Regions from separate parts of the Kitasatospora sp. NPDC048296 genome, predicted to be linked through region 3. Evidence: riboswitches for the same ligand, from Rfam matches in the RefSeq annotation. Region 3 holds a riboswitch; each other region holds the start of a gene.
The links. A riboswitch is a leader RNA that binds a small molecule or an ion and turns the genes downstream of it on or off. The one in region 3 is predicted to bind thiamine pyrophosphate.

Region 1 (7,081 bases), on a different contig from region 3:
TCCAACCCGGGGAGGGCCAGTGGACCGTTCTGGCCGATCCCGAAGGACACCTGTTCTGCATCGCTGCCGCCTGACCGGGAGTTGATCGCCAATGGCCTCCATCCACAAGGAATTCATCATCGACGCCAACCCCGAAGCGGTATGGGCGGTGCTCAGCGACTACGGCGCGGTGCACGAGCGGCTTGCACCCGGGTTCGTCATCGACACCAGCCTGAGCTCGGACACCCGCACCGTCACCTTCTCCGATGGCACGATCGTCCTCGAACGGCTCGTGGACCTCGATCACGAAACGAGGCGGGTCGCCTACACCGTCATCGGTGGAAGCCTCCATCCGTCCCACCACCACGCCTCCATGCAGGCCCTGCCGGAAGCCGAAGGCCGGACGAGATTCGTGTGGCACACCGACGTCCTCCCGGACACTCTCGCTGCGCCGATCGCCGACTTCGTGGAACACGGCTCAGCGGTCATCCGCCGCACGCTGGAAGCCGCGACGACGCCCATGCCCGAACCGACCCGCACGTCGGCCCGCTCCCAATGACGCGACGACTGAGCGCCGGGACGCCCTCGCGGCACGGCTGAGCCCCCATCACCGCGTGGTCGCGGTCGACCAGCGCGGCCACGGCGCCAGCGAACGCCGGCCCGGCGACGTCTCGCGCGCCGCCTACGTCGCCGACGCGGCGGCGGTCCTGGTCGCGCTCGGCCTGCGCGGGGCCGTACTGGTCGGCCAGTCACTCGGCGGTCACACCGCCATGCTCACCGCCGCCGCCCACCCCGATCAGGTCGACGCGCTCGTCCTGATCGAGGCCGGGGCCGCCGCGGCGAGCCCCGGCGTCCAGGCCGAGGTGGGCGGTTGGCTCGACTCCTGGCCCTGCCCGTTCCCCTCCCGCGAGACCGCCGCCGACTTCCTCGGCGGCGGTCCGGTCGGAGCCGGCTGGGCGGCCGGGCTGGAGCAGCGCGCCGACGGCTGGTGGCCGCGGTTCGACCGGGATGTCATGGTCGACTCGCTCGCCGAGAACGCCCGGCGCGCCTTCTGGGCGGAGTGGGCCGGCGTCGCCTGCCCGACCCTCGTCGTACTCGGGCAACGCGGCATCATCCCGCCGGCCGAGCTGGGCGAGATGCTCCGCCTTCGCCCGGACACGGTGGCCTCAAGCATTCGCGGCACGGGCCACGACGTGCACCTGGAGCAGCCGGAGGAACTGGCGCGCCAGCTGCTCGACTTCCTCGCCGACCGCTAGGTACGACGAGGCGGAGACGGCGAGCGCCGGCGGTCAGTGCTGGGCGGCGAGGTGCTCGACCAGGCGGCCGAAGCTGGAGTTGAGCCCCGCCTCGGCCTCCGGGCCGCGGAACATCGCCGGCACGTCGCTCTGGTGCAGCACCACCCGGGTGCGGCCCTCGCCGAGGTCGGTGAAGGTGAGGGTGGAGCGCATGCCCGTGCCCTCCTCGACCATCGTGAAGAACTCTCCGGGCCGGATGTCGGTGATCTCGGCCTTCAGCGGGTACCGGTCGCCGGTGGCCTCGATGACCATGGTGCTGTCGTAGCGTCCGTCGGCCTTCGGCCTTCGGCTCGATGGTCACGGTCTCCAGCGGAACATGGGTGCCGACCGGGCCCCAGAAGCGGACGAACTGCTCGGGGTCGATGTACGCCTGGAACGCAGCGGCCGGGGTGCCCGCCAGCTCACGGGTGATAGTCAGCTCGCCCAGGTTCTCGGTCATCTCGGTGTCTCCTCCATGGTCGCGTTGTCGCTTTCACAGGGGTGGACCGGGGCCGCATCGAGAACTCATCGCTGTTCGCGGAGGTTTTTTCGACGAGTTTCCCGGGGCCGGTGCCGGCTCCATGTCCTCCACCGGGTGGGCGCCGCGTTCCTCGGACGGTCGTTGGTCGCACATCACGTCCGGTGGGGCCGTCCCCCAGCGCGGCGTAGCGTGAGAAGTGGCCGACCGGGGACCGTCGGCGAGGTGCGCCGATCGTTCCGCCGGCAGGGCGGGGCCCACGGCAGGAGCAGCGCACATGAGCAAACAGACGGTTGAAGAGTTGACGGGCCGGGTGCACGGTGCGGTGGTCACTGCCGGCGACGAGGACTACGACGAGGCCCGCAGGGTCTACAACGCCATGATCGACCGCAAGCCGGCCGTGGTCGTGCGGTGCGCCAACGCGGGCGATGTCATGGCCGCGGTGGACTTCGCCCGGGAGAACGCACTGGACCTGGCGGTCCGCGGCGGGTCACACAGCGCCCCGGGGTACGGGACCTGCGACGACGGCATCGTGGCCGATCTCGGGGGGATGCGCGGTGTCCGGGTGGACCCGGAACGGCGGACGGCCCGGGTCGAGGGCGGGGCCACCCTGGCGGACCTCAACGCGGCGACCTACCCCTTCGGCTTGGCCGTCACCGGCGGGATCATCTCCACCACCGGGGTCGGCGGGCTCACCCTCGGCGGCGGCTTCGGATACCTGGCGCGCAGCCTGGGCCTGACCTGCGACAACCTGCTCTCCGTCGACCTGGTGACGGCCGACGGCCGGTTCCTGGTCGTCGACGAGCAGAGCCACCCCGACCTGTTCTGGGCGTTGCGCGGCGGGGGCGGCAACTTCGGCGCGGTGACCTCCTTCGAGTACCGGCTCTCCCCCGTCAAGGACGTCTATGCCGGGCTGATCCTCTACGAGCTGGAACACACGGCCGGGATCATGCGGTTCTACCGCGATGCCATCGTCGACGCCGCCGAGCAGCTGAGCGTCTTTCCCGGCTTCCAGATCGCACCCCCACTGCCGTTCATCCCGGCGGACCGGCACGGCGACACCTTCGCGATTCTGGTCGCCTGCTGGAGCGGCCCGATGGAGGAGGCCGAGCGGGCTGTGCGGCCGTACCGCGAGGTGGCGCCCGTGGTCGCCGAGATGGTCGGCCCGATGCCGTACCCGGCGCTTGTGGGCATGTTCGACGCGCTGCTGCCGCCCGGGCTGCACCAGTACTGGAAGGGCGCGTTCTCCACCGAGCTCACCGACGGGGCGATCGCCGCACACGTCGCGTACGGTCCGCGGGTGCCGACGGTCAATTCGGCCTGCCACGTCTATCCGCTCAACGGCGCCGTCCACCGGGTTGCTCATGACGGCACGGCCTTCTCCTACCGCGACGCCAACTTCGCCACCGTGATCGTCGGCGCCTGGCCCGACCCGGCCGACTCCGAGGCCAACATCGCATGGGTGCGCGGCTACTACGCGGCCCTCGAACCGCACTCCGCTGCCGGCGGCTACGTCAACTTCGTGAGTGCCGACGACCAGCACCGGGTGACCGCCGACTACCGCGACAACTACGCCCGTCTGGTCGCCGTCAAGCAGACCTACGACCCCGACAACCTCTTCCACGTCAACCACAACATCCGGCCTTGGACCACGAGCGCGGCCGGATGACGACGGCCGCCGAGACGGCGAAGCGCCGACCCGGAGCGTGGAGCACGGGGTCGGCGCTTCTGACTGTCAGTCGGCCAGCGGGAGGTAGACCCGGCTGCCCTGGGCCTTGAACTCCTCGGACATGGCCTGCATGCCGGCCTCGGCGTCGGCGTCGAACTCGCTGGAGACGGCCGTCGACCCGTCGCCGTGCTCGTCGCGGATCTTTTGACTGATCTTCATCGAGCAGAACTTCGGGCCGCACATCGAGCAGAAGTGGGCCGTCTTGGCGGGTTCGGCGGGGAGGGTCTCGTCGTGGAAGTCGCGAGCGGTCTCCGGGTCGAGGGCCAGGTTGAACTGGTCCTCCCAGCGGAACTCGAAGCGGGCGTCGGAGAGGGCGTCGTCCCAGGCCTGGGCGCCGGGGTGGCCCTTGGCGAGGTCGGCGGCGTGGGCGGCGATCTTGTAGGTGATCACGCCGGTCTTGACGTCGTCCCGGTTGGGCAGGCCCAGGTGCTCCTTGGGGGTGACGTAGCAGAGCATCGCGGTGCCCCACCAGGCGATCATCGCGGCGCCGATGCCCGAGGTGATGTGGTCGTAGCCGGGGGCGACGTCGGTGGTGAGGGGGCCGAGGGTGTAGAACGGCGCCTCGTCGCAGATCTCCTTCTGGAGATCCATGTTCTCCTTGATCTTGTGCATCGGGACGTGGCCCGGGCCCTCGATCATCACCTGGACGTCGCGCTCGCGGGCGATCCGGCCCAGCTCGCCGAGGGTCTGCAGCTCGGCGAACTGCGCCTCGTCGTTGGCGTCCGCGATCGAGCCGGGGCGCAGGCCGTCACCGAGCGAGAAGGTGACGTCGTAGCTCGCCAGGATGTCGCAGAGTTCCTCGAAGTTGGTGTAGAGGAAGTTCTCCTTGTGGTGCGCCAGGCACCACGCGGCCATGATCGAGCCGCCGCGCGAGACGATGCCGGTCTTGCGGCGCGCGGTGAGCGGGACGTACCGCAGCAGCACCCCGGCGTGGACGGTCATGTAGTCGACGCCCTGCTCGCACTGCTCGATGATGGTGTCCCGGTAGACCTCCCAGGTCAGGTCCTCGGCCCTGCCGTCCACCTTCTCCAGCGCCTGGTAGAGCGGCACGGTGCCGATCGGCACGGGGGAGTTGCGCAGGATCCACTCGCGGGTGGTGTGGATGTTGCGGCCGGTGGAGAGGTCCATGACGGTGTCGGCGCCCCAGCGGGTGGCCCAGGTCATCTTCTCCACCTCCTCCTCGATCGAGGAGGTCACGGCGGAGTTGCCGATGTTGGCGTTGATCTTCACCAGGAAGTTGGTGCCGATGATGGCCGGCTCCACCTCGGGGTGGTTCACGTTCACCGGGATGACGGCGCGGCCGCGGGCCACCTCGTCGCGCACGAACTCGGGCTCCAGCCCCTCGCGCAGCGCCACGAACTCCATCTCCGGCGTCACCACGCCCCGCTTGGCGTAAGCGAGTTGAGTGACGGCCACACCGCCGCGACCGCGCAGCGGGCGGCGCGGGCGGCCGGGGAAGACGGCGTCCAGGTTGCGCAGGTTGCCGCCGCGCGGCGAGGTGTGCTTGATCCCGTCGTCCTCGGGGCGCGCCTCGCGGCCGTCGTACTCCTCGACGTCGCCGCGCTGGCGGATCCAGGAGTCGCGCAGGGCGGGCAGGCCGCGCCGCACGTCGGGCTCGTAGGCCGGGTCGGTGTACGGGCCGGAGGTGTCGTACAGCGGCACGGTCCTGCCGTTGGTGAGCTGCACCTCGCGGTAGGGCACCCGCAGGTCCGGGCGGGACCCGTCCCGGTAGGCCTTGCGCCAGGCCGGGGTCGGGTAGCCGGTGCGCTCGCTGCTGGGGGTGCTCTGGGCAGACTGCGGCTGTGCTTCGAACGTGGTCATCTGACCTCTACTCCCTACGCCGGCATTACCCGGTCCAGGTTCCTGCGGTCGACGCAGCCGTCGGTCCGTCCGTCGACGTTCCGGTCAGCGCCCTCTCAGCCCGGTGCTCCGAGCTCCCGCGTCGCAGGCGGTGTTGCCTGCACATGACGCCCAACACGGTAGCGAGCCGATCGCCGCAGGTCCAGAAGGCCCCCGCACCGAATATCCGGCCGAAAAGGCCGAGGCCCGGCCCCCGCTCACGGGGTGCCGGGCCTCCGGGGTGCTCCGCCGCGGTCCGCGCGGCGGAGCGGATTCAGCTCTTCGCGGCCTTCTTCACCAGGATCACCACGGCGGCCGCGATGCCCACCACGACCAGCAGCTTGATCAGGATGCTCAGCAGGGCACCGACCACGCCGAAGACGAAGGCGATGATGTTCCAGGCCAGCACCAGGACCAGCACCGGGATGACGATGTTGCGCACCCAGGAGGGCAGCGACTTCCAGAGCTCAGCCATGTCGGTTCCTCTTCTCCCCTCGGGCCGGCCGCCGACTCGGTGCCGCATCCCGCTTGCTTTCGATGCTTCGATCGTACGGTGGCCGCAGCCCCGGAACGAGGCCCAACGGCCCGGAGAGAACCCCGAGATCACCCCGATCCCCACCCCCGGGGAGACCCCCGAGACCGACCGGGTGGGGCGCCCCCGGACGGGGGTCAGACCGGCCAGCGCTCCCCGCGCCAGGCGGCGTCCCAGAACATCCACTCGTAGCGCGAGGTGGTCCTGAAGTGCTCGACCACCTTGCGGCGTTCGGCCGCGGACAGCTCCCCGCCGAGCCGGTCGGTGAGCGCCAGCACCCGGCGCACCACGGACTGGAAGGCCTCGTCGCCGTAGGTGGCGATCCACTTGGCGTACAGCGGGTCGGGGGAGCCCTGGGCGAGTAGCGCCTCGCCGACCCGGGCGTAGATCCAGTAGCAGGGCAGCACCGCGCCGAGCGCCTCGGCGAAGGACCCGCCGTAGACGGTGGCCAGCAGGTAGCTGGTGTAGGCCCGGGTGGTGGGCAGCACCGGCTCGGCGGCGGCCTCCTCGGCGGTGCCGCCGAAGGCCGTGAGGAACTCGGCGTGCATGCCCTGCTCCGCGGCCAGCGCGCCGACCGCGTCGTCGGCGAAGGCCCGGACGTCCGCCTCGCCGGGTGCCTTGGCGGCGCAGACGGCGAGCGCGCGGGCGTAGTCGCGCAGGTAGTGCGAGTCCTGGACGACGAAGTGGCGGAAGGCCTCGCGCGGCAGGGTGCCGTCGGTGAGGCCGCCGATGAAGGGGTGGGCGAGGATCTCGGCGTAGACCGGCTCGATCGACGCCCAGAGTTCCTCGGTCAGGGTCCTGGTGCTCATGCTGCGACCCTAAGCGCTCAGTCCTCCGGCGGGGAGAACACCACCAGCACCCGCAGCTCCTCGGTGATGTGGTGGAACCTGTGCGGGGTGCCGGCCGGCACGTACACCACGGTGCCGCGCGCGACGGTCGCGGTCTCGGCGCCGACGGTCAGCTCGGCGCGGCCGCTGATCACCTGGTAGATCTCGTCCTGCTCGTGCGCGGTCTGCGGGTCGGTGTCGCCGGGGGAGAGCGCGTACAGCCCGGCGGACATCCGCGGCTCGCGCAGGAAGCGCAGGTACGCGCCCTCGTTGGCCGCCCGCTCGGCGTCCAGTTCGTCCAGCCGGAACAGCTTCACCGCTGCCGTCCTCCCTCGTCCGTACACCGCGTGGACCAGGTGCATTCAACACCAACTCGTCCGACGGGAGCTTCCCCCCGGGCCGGGCGCCTGCCAGGCTTGGGCC
Region 2 (7,081 bases), on a different contig from region 3:
TTGTGCGTCCAGATCCGGCTGACCAGGGCGGGGCCGTTCTCGATCGGCGCGCCGCCGAGCTTGGTGATCACGTCGCCCGGCTTGAGGCCGGCCTTGTCGGCCGCGCCGCCGGGGGTGACGGCCGGCTGGCCCTGGATGTCGCGGGTCTGGATCTGCGCGCCGTCGCCCTTGTAGTCGTCGTTGCGCAGCACGTCGAGCTTGGCGTAGACCGGCTTGCCGGTCTTGATCAGGGTGTCCGCGACCCACTTGGCCTGGTTGATCGGGATGGCGAAGCCCAGGCCGATGCTGCCGGCCCGGCCGTTGGCGGAGGCGTTGGACTGGATCGCCGAGTTGATGCCCATCACCGCGCCGCTGGAGTCGAGCAGCGGGCCGCCGGAGTTGCCGGGGTTGATCGAGGCGTCGGTCTGCAGGGCGTTCATGTACGAGGCCTGCGCGCCGGTCTCGTCGCCCGAGGCGACCGGACGGTCCTTGGCGCTGACGATGCCGCTGGTGACGGTGGACTCCAGGCCGTACGGCGCACCGATCGCGATCGTGGTGTCGCCGACGTTGACCTTGTCGGAGTCGGCCAGCGCCAGGGGCGCCAGCTTGCCCTTCGGCGGGTTGTCGATCTTGACCACGGCGACGTCGTAGCCGTCGGCGTGGCCCAGCACCGAGGCGCTGTAGGACGTGCCGTCGGCGAACTTGACGGTCAGTTTGCCGCCGCTGAGGGCCGGCGCGACCACGTGGTTGTTGGTGAGGATGTGGCCCTCGGTGTCGAAGACGAAGCCGGTGCCGGTGCCCGACTCGCTGCTGTTCTGCGCCTTGATGGTGACGACGCTGGGCAGCGCCTTCTGCGCGATGGCGGCGATCGAGCCGGGGACGGGCTCGTTCTTCTGGGTGTCGCTGGCCTGGACGGTGGTGCTGCGGTGGTCGTCCGCCGAACTGCTGCTGCTGACCTGGTTGGTGGCGACCACGCCGATCGCGCCGCCGGCCACACCGGCGACCAGCGCGACGGCCGCGAGCAGGGCCACCAGGCCGCCGCGCTTCTTGCGCGGGCCGCCGGGGCCGCCGGGGTGGTCGGCCGGGTAGCCGAGCGGGCCGCCGGGGTAGTCGGGGCCTCCGGGGCCGCCGGGGTAGCCCGCACCGCCGGAGGTGGCGTCATGGGCGGCGCCCCAGCCGCCGACCGGCTGGCCGGCGCCGAACGGGTGGTGGCCGTGCGCGGCGGGCGCGGCACCGTACGGCTCCTGCGCACCGGCGGGCGCGGCACCGTACGGCTCCTGCGCACCGGCGGCGGGCACGCCGTGGGACGGGGTCGCGTACGGGTTGGCGGCCGGCGGCAGGGCCGGGGCCACCGGGGCCGCGACCGGAGCAGCGGGGGCCGCGGCAGCGGGCGCGGGCGCGACGGGCGGCGCGGGCGGCAGGACCGGCGGCGGGGCGTCGATGTAGCCGGTGACCGGGTCGACGGCGTGCTCCTCGGCGGCGGGCGCCGCCGGGGCCTCCGGCGCGGGGACCTTGGTGAAGGCCACGGTGGGCTTGTGACCGCCCTCGGCCGGGGCGGCCGCAGCCGGGGCGGCCTCGACCTGCTCGGGCCCGGCCTCCGGCGCGGTCTCCGGCTCCGGGACGCGGCTGAACGCCATCGTCGGCTTGTGCCCGCCGTCGCCCGCGGCGGCGGCCGACGCCGCGTCAGCGGCTTCCGGCGCGGCCTCGGGCTCGGGCTCGGGAACCCGGCTGAACGCCATCGTCGGCTTGTGGCCGCCCTGAGCGGTGCCGTCGGAAACGGGCCCAGCCGTCTCCTCGGGGCCCGCGGGCTGCTCCCCCTGCGGCCCGGTGGGCCCAACCTCGCGCTCGGTGCTCACGGACGACCTCCATAGCTGACAGAACCAAGGACCATAGTTTTTCGCACTGTCGATTCGATTGCCGTAAGGACCCCTCTGAAGAACTCATAAGAATCCTTAGCCGACACCGACGACAGCGATGACGGCGACGGTCGGGGAGCCCCCCTCCCTCCGCCCGGGCGTTCCGCGATGCGGACCGCACACCCCGTGGCCTTTGGCGTTCGTACCCGTGCCGGTTAGCCTGTCGCTCCAAACTGACACGCGGGAGCTTGGACCGACCAGGCTGAGAGTGCGCATGTCGACCGTACGCCAAGTGGGACACCGGCGAACCGTCGAGGGGGCGCTGACCGCCGGAACCTGTCCGGGTAATGCCGGCGTAGGGAGTATCGGCCATGCCGCCTGCTTCGCCATCCTCTTCTTCGAGCGCGTCCACGTCCAAGGATTTCCTTGATCGTCCCGCGGGCGCGACCGCCCCCGGCACCGACGGGCGTGTCGAGGCGCCACTGGTGCTGGACACCGAGCCGCCGCGCACCCTGCGCTTCCGGGACCACTTCGCGCTCTGGATGAACCTGGGCGTCAGCCTGATCGGCTTCTCCACCGCCGCCACCGTGCTCGGCGAGAAGGGCAGCGAGCTGTCGCTGGCCGCCGCGGTGACCGCGATCGTGGCCGGTACGGCGGTCGGCACCGCGATGCTCGGCGTGGCCGCGCTGATCGGCGCCCGGACCGGCGCCCCCGCGATGGCCAACCTGCGCGGGCTGTTCGGCACCCGGCTGTCCTACCTGCCGACCGTGCTGAACATCGTCCAGTGCATCGGCTGGGGCGTGTTCGAGCTGCTGACCATCTCGGCGGGCGCCCAGACCGTCGCCCACACCACCGGCTACCGCTGGCTGTTCGTGCTGGCCGCGGGCGCGCTGACCACCGCGCTGACGATCTGGCCGCTGGGCGCGATCGCGGTGCTGCGCCGCTTCGTGGCCGGGGCGGTCGCGGTCGCGATGGTGTACTTCACCGTCCAGTTGGGCCGTCAGGGCGTACCGGACCCGGGCGCGGGCAACTGGCACGGCTTCCTGGGCGCCACCGACGCGATGATCGCGGTGTCGATCTCCTTCGTCCCGATGGCCGCCGACTACACCCGGCACTCGCGCACCGCGGGCTCGTCCTTCTGGGGGAGCTTCTCCGGCTACACCGTCGCCCAGGTCTGGTGCTACGTGCTCGGCCTGATGGCGCTGCTGCAGTCCGACGGCGACCCGAGCCGGATCTTCGACTCCTTCCTCGGCGTCTGGGCCGGCTGGCTGTTCCTGCTGGTGCTGGTGCTGCGCGAGACCGACCAGTCCTTCGCCAACGTGTACTCGACCGCGATGTCGCTGCAGAACCTGCTGCCGCGGGTGGACCGCCGGGTGCTGAGCGGCGGGATCGGCGTGCTGACCACCGTGCTGGCACTGCGGATCGACAGGTTCACCGACACCTACAGCAACTTCCTCGGCCTGATCGGCTCGGTCTTCGTGCCGCTGCTCGCGGTGCTGGCGGTGGACTACTTCTTCGGGGCCGGCCGGCACGGCTGGGACCTCTCCGAGAAGGCGCCGTCCCGCTGGCTGATGCTGCTGCCGTGGGTGCTGGGCTTCGCGGTCTACCAGTTCATCGCGCCGACCGCGGTGGCCGGCTGGTGGACGGACTTCTGGACCTCGGCCCAGCGGGCCCTGCATTTCACCCCGCAGGAGTGGACCTCCGCCTCGCTGTTCGCCTTCCTGGTGCCGGCCCTGGTCACCTGGGCGCTCACCCCGCTGACCCGGCGCGCCGCCGGCGCCTGAGGCACCGGGGGCGAAACCGGCCCCGCAGGTTGGGACCGTCTTCGCCCCCGCGTCACCTCTGCCGCCTATCGTTGGGCCCGTGACCAGCCCAGACCTGTCCCCGTCGGCGGCGCGCACCGCGCCCTCCGTCCAGGTGATCGCCCATCGCGGTTCCTCCCACGCCCTGCCCGAGCACACCTTCGCGGCCTACCGGCGCGCGCTCGACGAGGGAGCGGACGCCGTCGAGTGCGACGTCCGGGTGACGGCCGACGGCGAGCTGGTCTGCGTGCACGACCGCCGGATCGGCCGGGTCTCGAACGGCCAGGGCACCGTCTCCGCGATGACCCTCGCCGAGCTGGAGGCGTACGACTTTGGCGCCTGGAAGACCGGACGTCCCAGCACCGACCCGGAGCTGCGCGGCGTGCTGCGGCTGGAGCGCCTGCTGGAGCTGGTGGTGGACTGCGGCCGCCCGGTGGACCTGGCGATCGAGACCAAGCACCCGGTGCGCTTCCGCGGCCGGGTCGAGGCCGAGCTGCTGCGGATGCTGGAGCGGTTCAAGATCGGCGCGACCCGGGAGGGCGACCGCCCGTCCGCCCGGATCATGAGCTTCTCCTCGATCGCGCTGAACCGGGTGGCCGCCGCCGCACCGGAGTACCAGCGGGTCTTCCTGATCGAACGGATGCTGCCGCTGCTCGGCCAGCTGCGCCCGGGCAAGCCGCTGCCGGGCGGGGCGCGGATCGCCGGCCCGGGCATCGAGCTGATCAAGGCCAAGCCGCAGCTGGTGCCCCGGCTGCGCGAGCTGGGGCACCAGGTGCACGTGTGGACGGTGGACGAGCCGGCCGACGTCGAGCTCTGCCTGGAGCTCGGGGTGTCCGCGATCATCACCAACCGGCCCGCGGAGGTGCTGGCCCAGCTCGGGCGGTGACCGGCCGGCGGGCCGAAGGCCGTACCGCTCCAGCCTGATCACTCTGGTCGGCAGTCAAACCTTCCGCGCACGGTATTGCCGGAATTCTTGCGTTCGGGCGACGGAGGGTGAGCACGGAATGACCTCTCGTCGACCCTGAGTCGCGTTGCTCGAAATGGACTCGCGGGATCCTCCGGCAGTCGTTTCCGACGCATTACCAAGGGGCATCCATCCCTCGGCATACGCTGAAGGAGGTCCGGGGGTGGCGTTGATGGTGGCGCGCGAAGTGCCGACTTCATCGACCATGGCAGTGCCGCACGGCCCAGCGAGTGTCGGGGTCGTACGGCGCCGACTGCGTCGAGATCTGGGTGACCGGCAGATACCGGAACCGGTCATTGATGATGCCGTATTGATCCTTTCCGAACTGTTGAGCAACGCCTGTCGATACGCCCGTCCGCTCGGCCCGCTGCCGGCCCTCGGCCGCGGGGCCCGGGCCGAGGTGGTGGACCAACTGCTGGTCGGCGTCCCCTCCGGGACGCACCCCGCAGCGGGCGGCCGGGAGCACGACGACGGTACGGGCGAGCCGGGCGGCGGCGTGCTGGTCCGCTGGCAGATGCACGCCGACGGCGTGCTCACCCTGGAGGTCACCGACGGCGGGGCGACCACCCGGCCGCTGCCCGCCAGCCCTTCGCTGACCTCGCGGGGCGGTCGCGGCCTGAGCATCGTCGACCAGCTGGCCAGCGACTGGGGCGTGCGCGACGCGCCCGGCGAGGTGACGGTCTGGGCGGCGCTGCCCGCGCGGGCCCGGCACGCCCGGCGCACCGGCGGCGACGCGCGCAGCGCGTAGCCGCACGTCCGCGGGCACACGCCCGTACGACGCCCGCCCCGGCGCGTTCCCGCGCGCCGGGGGAACGTCAGTAGGCTTCCCGGAGCAAAGGACCACCGTTCCCGGGAGAGCCGCACCATGGGCAAGAAGGCCGCCAAGAAGGCGCCGCAGCGCCAGTCCACCACCGCCGTCACGGGCGAGATCCCCGTGGTCGGGGCCCGCGAGGACTGCCCCTGCGGCTCGGGCCGCCGGTACAAGGCCTGCCACGGCCGGGAGGCCTCGCACGCGGTGCAGGAGCTGGTGCACCGCCCGTTCGAGGGCTTGGCGGGCGAGGCCGACTGGGTGGCGCTGCGCGAGCTGGTGCCGGCCGCGACGGTGCCGCTGACGCTGGCCGCCGGGGTCGCCGAGACCGCCGCCGGTGACGTCCCGTCGGTGACCCTGGCCACCGTGCTGCCGCTGGCCTGGCCGGCACTGCGCCGCCAGGACGGCTCGATCCTGCTCGGCCTGCAGAGCCAGTCCTCCTCCGGCGACCTCAGCCGCGACCTCGCGGACGCCCTGGAGCTGGCCCTGGCCACCGAGCCGGGCACCCCGGTGCCGGCCCGCCGGACCGTCCCGGGCGGGCGCCGCCTGCAGGACCTGCTGGACACCACCGCCGCGTTCACGCCCACCGTGCACACCGGCTTCGAGTTCTGGCTGGAGGACGCCGAGTCCGCCACCGGCGAGGTCGCCGCCTCCCTGGAGCGCGCCAACGCCTCGGCCATCCCGACCGAGAAGCTGGCCGGCCTCGACGCCGCCTACTGGTGCGGCACCCCGGACAAGAACCACCTGCGCTGGGTGATGACCGTGCCCGAGGAGAAGCTGCTGGACGCGCTGGCCCGGCTGAACGCCGCCGGCGAGGCCTCGCTCGGCCCGGACACCCGCCTGGTCGGCTCCTTCCGCGCGCACGGCCTGACCGTCCCGGTGTGGGACCTCCCGCTCGCCATGACCGCCGCCGACTGCGAGAAGCCGGCCGCCGAGTTCGCCGAGCGGCTCGCCACCGTCCTCGCCGACGAGACCCCGCTGACCGCCGACGAGCGGCGCGCCCGCGCGAACCTGGTGAACCGTCAGGTCACCTTGAACTAAAGCGCGCAGGATCAGGGTGATACGCGTCACATTGTCGCGGTGAAGCCGCAATTTCCGGGCCTGGAGGGCGCCTTGGAAATTGGCGCGGGCGCGGATCCTTGTTACTGTCTAAAGAGTCCGGCCGCTGGTGCATCCCCCGTCGCCAGCGGCCGGATCTTTTGTTTTTCCGGAGCGGCCCGCCGAAGCGGGCCCCGGAACCCTTCCGGCGGCGCCGCGTCAGTGCGCCGAGCGGCCACTGTCCAGCCGGACCGTCGCGTCCACCAACTCACCCAGCAGCGGCCCGACCTGCGGCAGCCAGACCCCGCCGTCCACCGACGGCCGCGGCGTCAGCACCCAGCGCACCCGGCCGGCCGCCCCGCCGGGCGGCAGCGGCAGGAAGCCGCCCGGCCCGTGGTAGCGCAACGAGCCTGGCACCCAGGGGAGTTGGGAGAGCATCTCGCCGAGCACGTCGAGCGAGTACGGGGCCACCAGGAACGCGTAGCGGCCCGGCATCGCCAGCACCGGGCCGAGCGGCAGCCGCAGCGCGCCCAGATGGACCAAGGCCCGGGCCCCGGCCGCCGCGGGCAGCGAGACCGCCGAAACGGCGCAGCCGGTGGCGGCCAGTACCGGCGCGTCCGGGCTCTGCCGCTCC
Region 3 (7,081 bases):
GTGGCAGCCTTCAGCGCCACCGTCGGGTCCGCCGCGCGGGCCGGGTCCAGCACCGCCCCGCGCTCGATCAGCTTCCGCCCCTGGGTCAGGTCGCGCGGCCGGTCCACCGCCAGCAGCGCGCTCGGCGCCCCGTCACGCAGCCAGAGCACCGACCAGGCCGCGTCCTGCGGGCTGCCGCGCCACAGCAGCTCGTCGCCCTCGGCGTGCCGGCCGGCGTACTGGACCATCCGGCCGAACTGCTCGGACCAGAAGTACGGCACCGGATCGTACGGCGCGTCGGCCCCCAGCACGGCGGCGGCCGCGGCCTCGCCGGACTGCAGCGCGTGGTCCCAGTGCTGCACGGCCAGCCGGGCACCGGAGCGGGCCGACGGGTAGCTGACGCAGTCCCCGGCCGCGAAGACCCCGGGCAGGCCGGTGCGCAGCCGCTCGTCCACCAGGACCGCCCCGGCCTCGTCCAGCTCGACGCCCGAGCCGGCCAGCCAGCCGGTCGCGGGCCGGGCGCCGACGCCGACCACCACCTCGTCGGCGGGCAGGTGCGAGCCGTCCGCCAGCAGCACCGCGCCCGGCTCGACGGCGGCCACGCCGACCCCGCAGCGCAGCTCGACCCCGGCCTCGGCGTACCAGGCGGCCATCGCCGAGCCGACCCCGGTCGGCAGCGCGCCCGGCACCGGCGCCGGGCCGGCCTCCACCACGGTCACCTCGCAGCCGGCCTGCCGCGCGGCGGTGGACACCTCGGCGCCGATCCAGCCCGCGCCGACCAGGACCAGCCGCAGCCCGGGGCGCAGCAGCGCGCGCAGCGCCAGGGCGTCGTCCAGGGTGTGCAGCACGTGGGCGCGCTCGGCACCGGGCAGGGCGCGCGGAGTGGCGCCGGTGGCGATCACCAGCGAGTCGTACGGGAGGTCGCCGCCGTCGGTGTGCAGCACGCCCGGGGTGAGGCCGGTGGCGCGACGACCGGTGAGCAGCTCGATGCCGAGCTGCCCGTAGTCGATGTCCAGGGTGGTGGCGTCGGCCTTGCCGAGCAGCACGTCCTTGGAGAGCGGCGGCCGGTCGTACGGCGCGTGCGGCTCCTCGCCGACCAGGGTGATCCGCCCCCGCCAGCCGCCCTGCCGCAGCTTCAGGGCGCACTGCGCCCCGGCCAGCCCGGCCCCGACGACGACCACCTGATCCGTTCCGCTCAGCTCTGCCACGCCCGTCACTGTACTCAGCGCCGCGGCGGCACCCGGCAGGCGGGAGTTCGAAGACAGGCCCTGCGGGGGCGGGGCGGGCGGCAACCATCCTGCTCACCCGTCCCACCCCTCACACGGCCCTTCGGCCGGGCCGACCCCCGGCGTTAAGGTGGGTGCACCACACGGGAGCCCGGCGTACCGGGCTGAGAGGCGGGCTGGCACGGCCCGCGACCGTCCGAACCTGATCCGGGTCATACCGGCGAAGGGAGAAGAGCAGCTTTGTCACGCTTGCCATCAGGCGACCGCGCCGACGTGCTGGTGATCGGCGGGGGCATCGTCGGCCTCGCCGTCGCGTGGCGCGCCGCGCAGCGCGGGCTGGGGAACGTGGTCGTGGTCGACCCCTCCCCCGGCGGCGGGGCGGCCGCGGTCGCGGCCGGGATGCTCGCCCCGGTCACCGAGCTGCAGTACGGCGAGGAGCCGCTGCTGCGCCTCGGCATGGCCTCGAACGAGCGGTACGCGGCCTTCGCCGCCGAGCTCACCGAGGCGAGCGGCGGCGAGGACACCGGCTACCGCCGGTGCGGCACGATCGCCGTCGCACTGGACTCCGACGACCGCGAGGAACTGCGCGAACTGCACGCCTTCCACCAGCGGCTCGGTCTGGAGTCGAGCTGGCTGACCGGCCGGGAGGCCCGCAGGCTGGAGCCGATGCTGGCCCCCGGTGTGCGCGGCGGCCTGCACGTCGCGAACGACCACCAGGTGGATCCCCGGCGGCTGCTCACCGCACTGCTGCTGGCCGGTGAGCGCGCGGGCGTCGTCGGTCGGCGCGCCGAGGCCGTCGAGCTGCTCGTCGAGGACGGCCGCGCGGTCGGCGCCCGGCTCAGCACCGGGGAGACGGTGACCGCCGATCAGATCGTGCTCGCCGCCGGCCCCTACAGCCACCGGCTGCCCGGCCTGCCCGAGGGCGTGCTGCCCGCGATCCGCCCGGTGAAGGGACAGGTGCTTCGGCTCCGCATCCCGGACGCCTACCGGCCGTTCCTCTCCCGCAACGTCCGCGCGGTCGTGCGCGGGCAGCACCTGTACCTGGTGCCGCGCGAGAACGGCGAGCTGGTGATCGGCGCGACCACCGAGGAGCAGGGCTACGACACCACCGTCACCGCCGGCGGGGTGTACGAACTCCTCCGTGACGCCCACGAGTTGGTCCCCGGTATCACCGAACTCCCGCTGGTGGAGACCTCCGCCGGGCTGCGCCCCGGCTCGCCGGACAACGCCCCGCTGCTGGGCCCGACCCCGCTGCCCGGACTGGTCGCCGCCACCGGCCACTACCGCAACGGCGTGCTGCTCACCCCGGTGACCGCCGACCTGATCACCGAGTACCTGGCGACCGGCGAAGTCCCGGACCTCGCAGCGCCGTTCACGCCCGCCCGGTTCTCCCCCGACCACTCCACCACGAAGGCCTCCGCATGACCGAGATCGCCCTGACCGTCAACGGCGAGCCCCGCCGGACGCCCGCCGCCACGACCCTCGCCGAGCTGGTGGCCACCGTCAGCAAGGCCAACACCGGAGTAGCCGCCGCCGTCAACGAGGCTGTGGTGCCCCGTAGTTCGTGGTCCGACACGCCGCTGAACACCGGTGACCGGGTCGAGATCCTCACCGCCGTCCAGGGAGGCTGAGCCATGGCCGACGACCTTCTCACCATCGCCGGGACGACCTTCTCCTCCCGGCTCATCATGGGCACCGGCGGCGCGCCCAGCCTGGAGGTCCTGGAGCGCGCGCTGCTCGCCTCCGGCACCGAGCTGACCACGGTGGCCATGCGCCGGGTCGACGCCACCACCCAGGGCTCCGTCCTGGACGTGCTGACCCGCAACGGCATCCGGGTGCTGCCCAACACGGCCGGTTGCTTCACCGCCGGCGAGGCCGTACTGACCGCCCGGCTGGCCCGCGAGGCGCTCGGCACCGACTGGGTGAAGCTGGAGGTGATCGCCGACGAGCGCACCCTGCTGCCCGACCCGATCGAGCTGCTGGACGCCGCCGAGACCCTGGTCGACGACGGCTTCACCGTGCTCCCGTACACCAACGACGACCCGGTGCTGGCGCGCAAGCTGGAAGACGTCGGCTGCGCGGCGATCATGCCGCTGGGCTCGCCGATCGGCTCCGGTCTGGGCATCCGCAACCCGCACAACTTCCAGCTGATCGTGGAGAGCGCGGGCGTCCCGGTGATCCTGGACGCGGGTGCCGGCACCGCCTCCGACGTCGCGCTGGCGATGGAGCTGGGCTGCGCGGCGGTGATGCTCGCCTCCGCGGTGACGCGCGCTCAGGACCCGGTGCTGATGGCCGAGGCGATGCGGCACGCCGCCGAGGCCGGCCGGCTCGCCCACCGGGCCGGCCGCATCCCGCGCCGTTTCCACGCCGAGGCCTCCTCCGCGATGGCCGGCCGCGCCGCCCTGGACACCCGGGAGCGGCCCGCCTTCTGAGACCGGGTGTCCCGTGTCACAAGCCGGGCACAGCCGGGCCCGGAGGAGGTGTCCTCCGGGTCCGGCGCGCGGCTTCACCACTAGACTCCCCCGGGTGGACATGGCTTTGCACGACCCCCTGATCGGTACCCTGCTCGACAACAGGTACCGGGTCGAGCAGCGCATCGCGACCGGCGGGATGTCCACCGTCTACCGGGGCACCGACACCCGGCTGGACCGGGTGGTCGCCCTCAAGGTGATGCACCCCCAGCTGGCCGGGGACGAGGCCTTCACCGCCCGCTTCATCCGCGAGGCCAAGGCGGTCGCCAAGCTCACCCACCCCAATGTGGTCAACGTCTTCGACCAGGGCGCGGACGGCGGAAACGTTTTCCTCGCCATGGAGTACGTTCCCGGCCGTACCCTGCGCGACCTGCTGCGCGACCGCGGCGCCCTGTCGGTGCGGGCCGCGCTGGACGTCCTGGAGCCGGTGCTCGCCGCCCTCGGCGCCGCCCACCGGGCCGGGCTGGTCCACCGGGACGTCAAGCCGGAGAACGTGCTGATCACCGAGAGCGGCCTGGTCAAGGTCGCCGACTTCGGCCTGGTCCGGGTGCTCGGCAGCGCCGACGGCGCGCCCACCTCGACCAGCACCGCCACCGGCGGCACCGTGATGGGCACCGTCTCCTACCTGGCCCCCGAGCAGATCCTCCCGGACGCCCCCACCGACCAGCGGGTCGACGTCTACGCGGCCGGCATCCTGCTGTACGAGATGCTCACCGGCCGCCGCCCGCACACCGGCGACAACCCCGTCCAGGTCATGTACAAGCACCTGCACGAGGACGTCCCCGCCCCCTCGCTGGTCGCCCCCGCCGTCGCCCCGGCGCTGGACGCCGTCGTGGCCGGCGCCTGCGCCCGGGCCGCCGACGCCCGCCCGTACGACGCGGTCGAACTGCTCGCCGCCGTCCAGCGGGTCCGCCGCACCCTCACCCCGGCCGAGCTGGACGCCGAACCGCCGGCCTCCACCCGGCCCAGCCCGCGCTACCCGACCAGCGAGCCGACCTCGGTGATCCAGCCGCTGCCCCGGACCGCCGACGCCCCGCCGCCGGAGCGCACCAGCGTGCTGGACGTCCCGGCGGAGCTGATGGACCAGCTGCTGGTCGAGCCGCGCCCGTACGACGAACCGACCCCGGTGCGGACCCGCCGACCGGGCCGGCTGCGCCGCCTCCCGCGCAAGCCGATGATCTGGGCGGCCGCACTGACCGCCCTGGTGCTGGCGGTCGGCGGCGCCACGTATGGGATCTCCGAGGGGCTGTACGGCTCGGTGCCGGGCGTGCTCGGCAAGGACCGGGGCGAGGCGCAGCGGATCCTGGACGCGGAGGGCATGCACGGCAGGTTCGTCGAGGCGTACAGCGAGTCCGTCCCGACCGGGCAGGTGATCTCCACCGACCCCGGGGTGGGCGCGCGCACCCGCAAGAGCGACTCGGTGACGATCACCGTCTCCAAGGGCCCCAAGCGGATCGCGGTGCCGGACGTCACCGGCAAGAGCGCGGACGACGCGGCCGCCGCGCTGGCCGCCGCCCAGCTGACCAGGGGCACCGTGACCGAGACCTACGACGACGGGGTGCCGGAGGGCTCGGTGATCAGCAGCTCGCCCGCCGCCGGACAGCAGTTGCAGGAGAACGCCGCGGTCTCGCTGGTGGTCAGCAAGGGCATGGTGGCGATCCCGAACGTCACCGGGATGAGCCGGGACGACGCGCAGAAGGCGCTGCAGGCGGCGGGCTTCACGATGAAGGCCGCCACCGACTGGACCCTCGGCATCGGCAAGGTGAGCGGCCAGTCCCCGGCGGCCGGCGAGCGGCGCCCGCAGAAGACCGTGGTGACGGTCTCCTTCTCGTTGTTCTGACGGGGCCGGGCCTCAGCGCAGCGGCCCGTCGCCGGGCTCCTCCTGGTAGGAGTAGCGCTGCTCGCGCCAGGGGTCGGCCAGGTTGTGGTAGCCGCGCTCCTCCCAGAAGCCGCGCCGGTCGGCCCGCATGTACTCCACCGCGCGCACCCACTTGGGGCCCTTCCACGCGTACAGCCGCGGGACCACCAGCCGGACCGGGAAGCCGTGCTCGGCGGTCAGCGCCTCGCCGTTGCGGTGGGTGGCGAGCAGGGTGTGCTCGTCGGCGAAGTCGGCCAGCCGCAGGTTGGCGCTGTAGCCGTACTCGGCCCAGACCATGACGTGGGTGACGCCGGGCGCCGGGGGAACGAGGTCGAGCAGGGTGGCGGCGGGCACGCCCGTCCACTCGTTGCCGAGCAGCGAGAACTTGGTGACGCAGTGCAGGTCCGCGACCACGGTGGTGCGCGGCAGGGCGGTGAAGGCCTCGAAGTCCCAGCTGTGCTTCTCCGCCGAGGCGGTGGCGCCGAACACCTGGAGGTCCCAGGTCAGCGGCTTGAAGCGGGGCACCGGCCCGTAGTGCAGGGCGGGCCAGCCGCGCTGCACGCGCTGGCCCGGGGGGAGCCTCGGGTCAGACGGCGGAAACGGTTCTTGTTCGGACTGACCCATGGCTCCATGGTGACAGACGGCGGACAAGCTCTGGCGCGCGCCCCTTCACGCGCGGTTCACGCCCTGCCCGTACGGGCCAATGGTCGATCGCCCGCCCTCCGACTTCACCCCAAATCGGATATTCCGCCACATGTCCTAGTGAGTGTGAACTTACTGGAATTTCCTCCCAATACGGTGCCAGGATGCGCAGCGCAGGACTCACCGCAGGACGTAGCGCAGGGAGGCAGCACCATGCAGGGCGACCCGGAGGTCATCGAGTTCCTCAACGAGCAGCTCACGGCCGAGCTCACCGCGATCAACCAGTACTTCCTGCACGCCAAGATGCAGGAGAACTTCGGGTGGACGAAGCTCGCCAAGTACACCCGGCACGAGTCGTTCGACGAGATGAAGCACGCCGAGACGCTCACCGACCGGATCCTGTTCCTGGAGGGACTGCCCAACTACCAGCGGCTGTTCCACGTCCGGATCGGCCAGACGGTCAAGGAGATGTTCGAGGCCGACCGCCAGATCGAGGTCGAGGCGATCGACCGGCTCAAGCGCGGGATCCTGGTGATGCGGGCCAAGAACGACGTCACCTCGGCGAACATCTTCGAGGACATCCTGGCGGACGAGGAGCACCACATCGACTACCTCGACACCCAGCTGGAGCTGCTGGAGAAACTCGGCGAGGCGCTCTACATCGCCCAGGTGATCGAGCAGCCGGAGTCCTAGGCCACCCGCAGCGGGACCACCGGGGCGATCGGGGCCGCCGGAACCGGCTTCGGGGCGGCCGGCGCGGGAACGTCCTGGACCTCCGCGTCGGCGAGGCCGAGCTTCGCGGCCAGCCGGGCGGTCGGGCAGGGCCGGGCGCCGTGCTCACCGAGCAGCGCCTGGATGCGGCGGACGCAGGACCCGCAGTCCGTGCCCGCCTTGCAGCCCTTCGC

Region 1: another riboswitch for thiamine pyrophosphate. It lies ahead of thiC (phosphomethylpyrimidine synthase ThiC); the one in region 3 lies ahead of thiO (glycine oxidase ThiO).
Region 2: another riboswitch for thiamine pyrophosphate. It lies ahead of ACGF12_RS00350 (purine-cytosine permease family protein); the one in region 3 lies ahead of thiO (glycine oxidase ThiO).

What each region holds. Positions count from the first base shown of each region.
Region 1 covers NZ_JBICZB010000001.1:333,630-340,710, reverse strand. The annotation lists gene ACGF12_RS01575 (VOC family protein) at 1-74, shown strand, start outside; gene ACGF12_RS01570 (SRPBCC family protein) at 92-538, shown strand; partial or broken gene ACGF12_RS01565 (alpha/beta fold hydrolase) at 558-1,235, shown strand; partial or broken gene ACGF12_RS01560 (SRPBCC domain-containing protein) at 1,269-1,535, opposite strand; gene ACGF12_RS01555 (FAD-binding oxidoreductase) at 2,009-3,400, shown strand; gene thiC (phosphomethylpyrimidine synthase ThiC) at 3,467-5,281, opposite strand; TPP riboswitch at 5,276-5,411, opposite strand; gene ACGF12_RS01545 (DUF5326 family protein) at 5,574-5,774, opposite strand; gene tenA (thiaminase II) at 5,969-6,640, opposite strand; gene ACGF12_RS01535 (cupin domain-containing protein) at 6,658-6,975, opposite strand.
Region 2 covers NZ_JBICZB010000001.1:70,373-77,453, forward strand. The annotation lists gene ACGF12_RS00345 (S1C family serine protease) at 1-1,835, opposite strand, end outside; TPP riboswitch at 2,066-2,214, shown strand; gene ACGF12_RS00350 (purine-cytosine permease family protein) at 2,321-3,619, shown strand; gene ACGF12_RS00355 (glycerophosphodiester phosphodiesterase) at 3,699-4,523, shown strand; gene ACGF12_RS00360 (ATP-binding protein) at 4,912-5,349, shown strand; gene ACGF12_RS00365 (DUF5926 family protein) at 5,467-6,450, shown strand; gene ACGF12_RS00370 (bifunctional DNA primase/polymerase) at 6,667-7,081, opposite strand, start outside.
Region 3 covers NZ_JBICZB010000006.1:14,978-22,058, reverse strand. The annotation lists gene ACGF12_RS06555 (NAD(P)/FAD-dependent oxidoreductase) at 1-1,196, opposite strand, end outside; TPP riboswitch at 1,339-1,451, shown strand; gene thiO (glycine oxidase ThiO) at 1,455-2,630, shown strand; gene thiS (sulfur carrier protein ThiS) at 2,627-2,836, shown strand; gene ACGF12_RS06540 (thiazole synthase) at 2,840-3,637, shown strand; gene pknB (Stk1 family PASTA domain-containing Ser/Thr kinase) at 3,738-5,516, shown strand; gene ACGF12_RS06530 (sulfite oxidase-like oxidoreductase) at 5,529-6,158, opposite strand; gene bfr (bacterioferritin) at 6,390-6,869, shown strand; gene ACGF12_RS06520 (bacterioferritin-associated ferredoxin) at 6,866-7,081, opposite strand, start outside.